DNA from 2 places in the Bacillus sp. LH1 genome. Region 1 is predicted to be linked to the other one. Evidence: riboswitches for the same ligand, from Rfam matches in the RefSeq annotation. Region 1 holds a riboswitch; the other holds the start of a gene.
What was found. Region 1 has a riboswitch for cyclic di-AMP ahead of ACX9TM_RS09790 (APC family permease). Riboswitches for the same ligand answer to the same signal wherever they lie in the genome.
Positions count from the first base shown of each region.

Region 2: another riboswitch for cyclic di-AMP. It lies ahead of ACX9TM_RS03925 (hypothetical protein); the one in region 1 lies ahead of ACX9TM_RS09790 (APC family permease).

Region 1 covers NZ_CM175007.1:1,848,656-1,853,573, forward strand. Annotated here, with positions in the region: gene ACX9TM_RS09775 (hypothetical protein) at 1-955, opposite strand, end outside; gene panE (2-dehydropantoate 2-reductase) at 1,131-2,075, shown strand; gene ACX9TM_RS09785 (hypothetical protein) at 2,139-2,267, opposite strand; cyclic di-AMP (ydaO/yuaA leader) riboswitch at 2,408-2,553, shown strand; gene ACX9TM_RS09790 (APC family permease) at 2,698-4,524, shown strand.
Region 2 covers NZ_CM175007.1:761,777-766,694, forward strand. Annotated here, with positions in the region: gene thiF (thiazole biosynthesis adenylyltransferase ThiF) at 1-681, shown strand, start outside; gene thiD (bifunctional hydroxymethylpyrimidine kinase/phosphomethylpyrimidine kinase) at 697-1,509, shown strand; cyclic di-AMP (ydaO/yuaA leader) riboswitch at 1,595-1,742, shown strand; gene ACX9TM_RS03925 (hypothetical protein) at 1,836-2,222, shown strand; gene ACX9TM_RS03930 (hypothetical protein) at 2,236-2,469, shown strand; cyclic di-AMP (ydaO/yuaA leader) riboswitch at 2,730-2,875, shown strand; gene ACX9TM_RS03935 (SipW-dependent-type signal peptide-containing protein) at 2,972-3,076, shown strand; gene kdpF (K(+)-transporting ATPase subunit F) at 3,076-3,153, shown strand; gene kdpA (potassium-transporting ATPase subunit KdpA) at 3,173-4,840, shown strand; gene kdpB (potassium-transporting ATPase subunit KdpB) at 4,854-4,918, shown strand, end outside.

The DNA of each region.
Region 1 (4,918 bases):
AAACAATTTTATGGAATAGGTTTAATAATAAAGCGTAATAAAATTCTCCGTACATTTGACTAGCAAGTTTAGCGATTTTACGTTCTCCTTCATTTGTTACACATGTAAAAATATGTTCTTCCATTATGAAATAACGATTTGGAGCCCATCTCTGGTAAGCGTGTTTTTTTAAATAGTCATGAATGTAAGGAAGGTTATTTGCGCTCACATATGGCTTACCATCACTTGTTAATCCGGAAAGACTAGAAGTACGATAAACATCCACTTCATTAAGCTCCATACCTTCTTTTAGTGACAATAAAGTTTGGACGTACATTCTTTGGTCTTCGAAGAAAGGGAAGGTTTGAAAGTATGAACTTCTTAATCTCTTCTTTTCAAAGAAATCAGTTACACCATGAAATAAATAACCAAAAATGAATTTTTCAACTTGGGAATACTTTTTTCCGTTACATTCAATACAAATAGTCTCATTTGTATCATTTTTAGTTTCAAGTACACGGAAGCGAGCAGCGAATTCGATTGCTTCAGATAAAGTCATGTTTGGAGCAGTGTTTACTTCTGTTCGAATTGTTAAGAAGCCAAGTTCATAAGGACAAAGTGTGACATCAATAGAGTGTATCTTGAATGGAATTGAAATAAGGTTTGTTGTTAAATGTCCAGTTAAGTTAAGGTCCTTTGAATAACGTTGCAAGCCCTTTTGATGCTCTGAGTGAGGAAAGAGAATTTTATTTGTAAATGAAAGATAGTATGCTTCCATATTTTGATGTGAAACTTTAAACTCCCCATAATATGTATTTTCATCATCGAGATGATCGAGCCGAAAAGGACGAAAATCGTTTTTTTGTAAGAAAGGGAACATCTCTTGTTCATATCCAGCTTTAAACGAAAACGGGAATATAAATTGAAATATAGCTGTTGCTACACCTTTTTCCTCAATTGATTGTATTGCCTCCATCTACATTGTGTCCTTTCCATATATGCTATAGAAACAACATGCCCAAATTTATTTGAAAATAACCACTCTTTTATACTCAATTGAGAGTGAAAATTCAGCTTATTTAGCAGGGAACATGTATAATGTTATGTATACTAAAAGTTATAAAATTGTATTTTGAAAAGGGGGATGCTGTATGCGGATTTTAGTATTAGGCGCTGGTGGAGTCGGAGGATTTTTTGGTGGCAGATTAGTCGAGAAGGGAGAAGATGTCACGTTTCTTGTTCGTAGTAAACGGAAAAAACAATTAGAGGAAAGAGGACTTGTAATCCGAAGTGTTAACGGGGATTTTTCCTTCCGACCGAAATTAATAACGAAAGAAGAGCGAACTTCTCCATTTGATGTTATTTTATTTTCAACAAAAGCGTATCACTTAAACGAGGCAATTCAAGATTTGAAGCCGTTTGTTGGCGAAAATACTGTAATCATTCCATTGTTAAATGGTATCGCTCATTTATCGCTATTACAAAAAGAATTCGGCGAAGAAAAAGTAATTGGCGGTTTATGCTTTATCGAGACGACGTTAAACGATCAAGGAGAAATTGTACAAACCAGCGCTGCCAACAGACTTGTGTTTGGAGAAATTAAGTCTCAAAATTCAGAGAGAGTAAAGCATATTTCTAAAGCATTTTCAGGTACGAAATCTAGTTTTGTTTTAAGTGAAAATATTACGCAAGATATGTGGCATAAATATTTATTTATTACTGTAATGTCAGGTGTGACAACGTTAATGCGTGCACCAATTGGACCAATCCGTGAAAGTGAAGGCGGCCGTGATTTTATCCGTAATGTGTTTGAGGAATCTGTACAAATCATGAGAGTATTAGGAGCTCCAGTAAAGGCTAATATTGCCCAGGAACATATGAAAACGATTGATAAAATTTCGTATGATATGAAGTCATCAATGCAACGTGATATGGAAAAGGGTTCGTTTATTGAAGGGAAGCACTTGCAAGGATATTTACTGGATGTAGCAGAGCAATTTTCTATAGCGGCACCATTATTAGGCACTATATATCAAAATTTAAAGGTGTATGAAGAGATGACCTTTAACAGATCTGTAATAGAATTAGATGTATGAAAAAATAAAAAAGATAGCAATATATAAGTGTATTGCTATCTTTTTTATTTTTTGTATGACAAATTATTTATTTCTTTTCGTTCTATCTGTCAAATTTATTTCCTGTTCACGTTTACCATATAACTGATTAATTTCATTTGCTACTGCATCTAAATATGAATCGGAAAAAATAGGCTTCTTTTCTTTAGACATATGGGTCTCCTTTGCGGATTTTTTAGTATTCATTATGTATATTTCTCAGTGGATTATGCGCAATCATTTTAATTTTTTTCTTATTAAAAATTTTTGTTTACTTTTTGAAAATAAAGGAGTATTATAATCCACAGTTTCAATTTTCTAAATCGCTGAAACCGCATGGTACGGGGGACCCGTTTTTACGGATTAGTACATAATCCGATGGGGTGAATCCTTGAAAAGGTAGGGCTACTCATAGGCCCGAATCCGACAGCTAACCTCGTAAGCGTTATATTGAGAAGGAAGGTGGAGCTTGTGCGACAAAAAAAATAATGTCTACAAGTCTATTTCGCTATGGCTTGTAGACATTTTTTGTTTTCTGAGGAAATCGTTTACTGGCTGTAACAAGCAGTAAAGTTCGTACAAAATTATTGGAGAGTGGACAGCATTGGTTTCATCTATTAAAAGATTTTTAATTGGAAGACCGTTAAAATCAACGGAGCTTGGAGAACAGAAGCTTAATAAAACGAAAGCTTTAGCTATTTTATCTTCTGACGCATTGTCATCAGTTGCTTACGGTCCAGAGCAAATTTTAATTGCTTTAGCAGGTGTTGGAGCGATCGCTTATTGGTATTCCATTCCGATCGCTGTTGGGGTATTAGTATTATTGACAGCCCTTATTTTATCTTATCGTCAAATTATTTTTGCTTATCCGCATGGCGGGGGAGCGTATGTTGTATCAAAAGAAAATTTAGGGATGAATCCAGGCTTAATTGCTGGAGGATCTTTATTAGTTGACTATATTTTAACTGTTGCGGTAAGTGTGTCCGCTGGTACAGATGCAATTACGTCTGCATTTCCTAGCTTACATGCACACAACGTAATTATTGCGGTTATATTTGTTATATTAATTACGATCTTAAATTTAAGAGGAGTAACGGAATCAGCTTCCGTTTTAGCATATCCTGTTTATTTATTCGTTTTAGCATTATTTATATTAATTGGTGTAGGCATATATAATATTTTAACTGGTCATGTTTCACCCACTTTACATGCGCCGATTGGTACACCAGTTGCAGGGATTAGTTTATTTTTATTACTAAGAGCATTTGCATCAGGTAGTTCTGCTTTAACAGGTGTTGAAGCAATTTCAAATGCAATTCCGAACTTTAAAGATCCTGCGCCAAACAATGCTGCAAAAACATTGCTTGCAATGGGTGCATTACTTGCTGTGTTATTTTCAGGAATTGTGTTTTTAGCCTATTATTACGGAGTGACTCCGAGTAAAGAAGTAACAGTTGTTTCTCAAATTGCTGAACAAACATTTGGACGTAATTTCATGTACTATTTCATACAAGGTACAACAGCTTTAATATTAATTCTTGCTGCTAATACAGGTTATTCTGCATTTCCTTTATTAGCGGTTAACCTGGCAAAAGATAAATTCATACCGAGAATGTTTACGATTAGAGGAGACCGTCTAGGTTACTCAAACGGTATTATTATACTTGGAGTTGCTTCGATTATTTTAATTGTAGCTTTCCAAGGACAAACAGAACATTTAATTCCACTATATGCAGTAGGTGTATTTATTCCATTTACACTTTCTCAAACAGGAATGGTATTAAAATGGCTTCGCGAAAAGCCTGAAGGATGGGCTTTAAGATTAACGGTTAATTTAATTGGTGCAGTTATTAGTTTTATCGTAATGAGCATGTTCTTTTTAACTAAATTTGCACAAGTTTGGTCGATTCTTATTTTCTTACCAGTTATTATCTTCTTATTCCATCGAATTAAGAAGCATTATGATGCAGTGGGTGATCAATTAAGTTTAAAAACTTGCGAGCCTCTTATTCCGATTGAGGGGAATGTAATTGTCGTTCCTGTAGCAGGTATGACGCATGTAGTAGAAAATTCATTGAACTATGCGAAGTCTCTTTCGGCAGATCAAGTTATCGCTGTATATGTTGCTTTTGACAGAGAAGAAGAAAAGAAATTTGAAGAGAAATGGAAGAAGTGGCAACCTGAAGTAAGGCTTGTTACATTACATTCTCATTATAGAAGTATTATTCAGCCGCTAACGAAGTTCATTGATACAGTGCAATATAAGGCAAGTGAATCGAATTACCGCGTTACGGTCGTTATACCACAGTTCATTCCGAAAAAAGGTTGGCATAACATTCTTCATAATCAATCCAGTTTACTCATACGTGCGTATTTACTTTATAAAAGAAATGTTGTTATTACGACAGTTCCATATCATTTGAAAAAATAAGAAGATTTTTTAAGGATAGTTTCATGAAAATGAAGCTATCCTTTTTGTGTATATGCTATGCATAATTGCATATGGATTTAAAAATTATATTAATATAATTTTATCGGTTATTTGCAAGTAGTGTTTTCTGTTGTGATATGTAGATATTTCAATCGATAAAGTGAATCGGATTATATTTTGAAATAAGGACATGAAAGCTTGAAAATAAAGGGAATGAAAATACTTCTTTACGTTATATAAACAGCTGTGTTTAAATGACCTTACAGTACAAAACTTATATGAAAACAAAACGAAATTTCATATTTACGTATGTTGTTTAGTTTAAAATGAATAATATTTTTATGTAATATATTCACTGTGTGAATGTGGGAATTTCGATGAAATAGAAAATTTA
Region 2 (4,918 bases), 1.1 Mb from region 1:
GTTATAAATGTTGATGTAATTATTGATGCGACTGATAATTTCGAAACGCGCTTTATTGTAAATGATATATCACAAAAATATTCTATTCCATGGATTTACGGTGCATGTGTAGGTAGTTACGGTCTTTCTTACACAATCCTTCCTAGTAAAACACCATGTTTATCATGTTTATTACAGTCGATTCCGCTTGGCGGGGCAACATGTGATACAGCGGGTATTATATCACCTGCTGTATCTCTTGTCGTTTCTCATCAAGTAACAGAAGCTCTTAAACTGTTAGTAGAAGATTACGAATCACTTCGAGATGGGCTTGTATCGTTTGATATGTGGAAGAATGAGTATTCATGTATGAATGTGCAAAAACTTCGCCAGCATAATTGTCCTTCATGCGGAGAGAATGCATTATATCCGTATTTAAATAAAGAAAACACATCAAAAACAGCAGTTTTATGCGGGCGAAATACAGTTCAAATTAGACCACCTCATAAAGATGAAATGAATTTTGAACAATATAAAGAGTTGTTGGAAGGTCGTGTAAATGATTTAAATATAAATCCATATTTACTATCATTTTCTGTTGAAGACAAGAGGTTAGTAGCCTTTAAAGATGGCCGTGTGCTCGTACATGGAACGAAAGATATAAGCGAAGCAAAAACAATTTATCATCGCTATTTTGGATAGAAAAGGATGAGTGGGATGAAAGTGAATAAAGCTTTAACAATTGCAGGGTCTGATAGCGGCGGCGGTGCTGGAATTCAGGCAGATTTAAAAACATTCCAAGAGCTTGGTGTATACGGAATGACGGCTATTACGGCAATTACTGCTCAAAACACGCTTGGCGTTCAAGGGGTATATCCTGTTCCATTAGAAGGTATTACAGAACAGCTGAATTCAATTGGTACGGATGTAACACCAGATGCAGTGAAACTAGGAATGTTATTTAGTAGTGAAATAATTCAAATTGTTGCAGAACAAATTAAAAAGTTTGGCTGGAATAATATTGTGCTAGATCCCGTTATGATTGCAAAAGGCGGTGCATCATTATTACAGCAAGAAGCAGTTCAAGCATTAAAAGAATATTTATTACCAGTAGCAACTGTTATAACACCGAATGTCCCAGAAGCAGAAGTGTTAACTGGGGTGGAGATTCATAATGTTGAAGATAGTAAGGAAGCTGCAAAAGTATTGCACAAATTAGGTGCTAAATATGTGCTTATGAAGGGCGGACATGCAGAATATCAAGGGAATGAAGTAATTGATTTCCTCTTTGATGGAGAAGAATTTATTGAGTTTAGAAGCGAGCGAATTCCTTCAAAGCAAACGCATGGAAGTGGGTGTACATTTGCTTCAGCGGTTACAGCAGGACTTGCGAAAGGATACTCAATTGAAGATGCTGTTCAAGAAGCAAAACGATTTATTAGTATAGCAATTGAAGAGCCATTGAATATTGGTAGTGGTCATGGACCGACGAATCATTTTGCGTATAAAGTGAATAGAACGCGTGTATAGATAAGTGAAAAGCCAGTTTTATAACTGGCTTTTTTTCTGTTTACTTTTTCAAAATACAGGAGTAATATATCAGCCAGAATACATTTTTTTGTAAACGCTGAGTCCAATTATATGGAGCGGAGGAACCAATTTGTGCAGTGTCACTAGGGGTGAATCTTTCAAGTTTGAAAGTAGGGCTACTCTCAAAGTCCGAATCCGACAGCTAACTTCGTAAGCGTCTTGAGAGAGGACGGTGCCATGATGGATACATCACTTCATCGATCTGATTAGTATAGGGGAATATCAATCTATGTTTGATTTCTTTTATACTAAGGAGGATGAGGTACATGGAACTAACACTTATTTGTGTTGGAGAAGAAAGTAAGGTAAATAGTTTAAGAGATTTAGTATCATTTCAACATGAGTTAATTATTTTTACAGCAAATGAAGAGATAGCGGCTGAAGTTAGGAATTGTGGGTTTGATTGGACTTATAGCTGCAGTAAGGAGCAGGACTTTACTAGTATTTGTGAGTGTATTAAGAAGGTGATTTTACTAGGGGATGAGCTTCCAATCGTTAGTTTTTTCACAGAACACATTCGCTTTTCTTTTCAAGCACCTATTACTGTTGTTACAAGGAATAAACGATATCCAGCGAGGCTCTATGAAACAATTGGAGCTAAGTTTGTCGTGTTTACAAATTGTGATAATATTTCTTTTTTATTTTTTGAATAGGGCGGGGGAAGAAATGATGAAGGTACTATTACTTGGAGATATAGCAAATCGTTGGGCAGTATCGGTAGAGCGAGTTCAAGAATTGGTTCAGATCGATCCCCTTTTTCCAGGGCCGTATATTATATTACCATCAAAAGATGCTTTGTATTTAGAGGTAGATATTACCGAGTATGAGCAGCTACATGCAGAATTGACACAAGTTTATATTCGCGGGAGAAATTTACGTGCATTTTTACGAGGAGAATAAAGGTTGAATAAAAAAGAGCGAATGCTGAGTGCAACAAGCTATGCACTTCATGTCATTCGCTTTTTTTATTTCATATTTAAAAGGTCATTTTTAAGAAAAGAAAAGAGAAATAAAGAAAATAGATGAAATAACAGTAATAATCTTCAATGTAAGCGTTTAAATGAATGTAAATATTATTATTTTCAGTAATTTACCCCTTTACAAGTGAAATATAGAGGAGTATATTTACTCTCATAAATCATTCATAAAATTTCCAAAAAAACCTAAAATCGCTGAGTTCCAGAAATGGAGCGGGGGAACCAATTTTGTGCATCGTCACTTGGGGTGAATCTTTCAGTTTTGAAAGTAGGGCTACTCTTTAGGCCCGAATCCGACAGCTAACCTCGTAAGCGTTTAGAGAGGAGGTTTACTTTTTGTTGTTCATTTTTTGAACACTGAGTAGAGCTCAGTGTTCTTTTTTAATATTTAAATGGTAAATTTTAACAAAAAGAGAGGGATAGTTATGTTAGATGTTGTAATGGTCGGGATTTTTATTTTATTAGTTGCATCGATGGCAAGTCTTGCAAGTTGGTCAGATAAAGTTGTGAAAGAAGGAAAGCAATCATGATGATTGTCTTATCGGTTATTGTCGCAGCAATTACAGTGTATTTAGTGTATGCATTATTAAATCCAGAGAAGTTTTAATTAGGGGGAATCATTCATTATGATTTGGGTTGCAGTCATTATTACAATGCTCTTGTTTATTTTAGTAGCAAAGCCAACGGGGATTTATTTAGAAAAAGCTTTTCAAGGTAGCAAAACGTTAGATAAAGTATTCGGGCCTTTTGAAAAACTTATTTTTAAAATTACGGGTGTAAAAGCATACAATCAAACGTGGAAACAGTACGCATTATCATTAGTTTTATTAAATGGATTTATGATCGTTGTCGTATACTTCATTTTCAGATTACAAGGTGTGCTGCCGCTAAATCCAGCACATATTGAAGGGATGGAGCCTACGCTCGCTTTTAATACAGCGATTAGTTTTATGGCTGATACAAATTTACAGCATTATAGCGGTGAAAATGGTTTATCCTATTTATCACAATTAATCGGGATTACATTTTTAATGTTTGCGGCACCAGCAACGACATTAGCGCTCGTTATGGCTTTTATAAGAGGACTTGCTGGAAAAGAACTTGGTAACTTTTTCGTTGATTTTACGAGAGCGTTAACGAGAGTGTTTCTTCCTATTGCATTTATTGCGGCACTAGTTTTTGTCGCACTTGGCGTACCACAAACGTTAGATGGGGCGGTTACAGCACAAACGATTGAAGGTGCAAAGCAAAGTATTTTACGTGGACCTGTTGCATCATTCGTTTCCATTAAGGAACTTGGAAATAACGGCGGTGGATTTTTCGGAGCAAATTCTACGCATCCTTTCGAAAATCCAGGACAAATGAGTAATATTTTGCAAATGATGCTTATGATGTTATTACCAACAGCACTTCCATTTACGTACGGACGAATGGTCGGAAATAAAAAACAAGGCCGCATCCTTTTCGTGTCACTATTTATGGTATTTTTACTAGGGTTTATAACGATTACGACATCTGAACTAAACGGGAACCCGGCATTAAATGGAATGGGTATCGAACATGTACAAGGAAGTACAGAAGGGAAAGAAGTACGATTTGGAACAGTATTTTCTTCACTATACGCAACGGTAACGACAGCTGCTGAAACAGGCGCTGTTAATACGATGCATGATACGTTAACACCAATTGGCGGTTTAGTTCCGCTTGTAAATATGATGTTAAATACTGTGTATGGCGGCGTTGGAGCAGGTTTTGTAAACATTATTATGTATGCAATTATCGCGGTGTTTATATCTGGGTTAATGGTTGGACGGACACCAGAGTTTTTAGGTAAAAAGATTGAAGGTAAGGAAATGAAATTAATCGCGGTCACGATTTTATTTCATCCATTGCTCATTTTAGGATTTTCGGCATTAGCTCTTTCAACAAATTTAGGGACGGATGCTATTTCTCATTCCGGTTTCCACGGTTTGACGCAAGTGGTATATGAATATACATCGTCAGCTGCGAATAACGGATCTGGATTTGAAGGATTAGGAGATAATACACCGTTTTGGAATATTACGACTGGTTTAGTTATGTTTTTAGGACGTTACTTCAGTTTAATTACGATGCTAGCTGTGGCAGCTTCATTGAAAGAAAAAACGGTAGTGCCAGAAACAGTCGGAACGTTCCGTACAGATAATAGTTTATTTGGTGGCATCTTCATCGGAACAATTGTAATTGTCGGTGCATTAACATTCTTCCCGATGTTAGTACTCGGTCCAATTGCAGAATTTCTTACATTGAAGTAATGGAGGGTAAATGATGAGACCGGTAGTAGTAAAAGAAAAACAATTAAATGAGTCACAAATACATGCTGTAGAAGATGA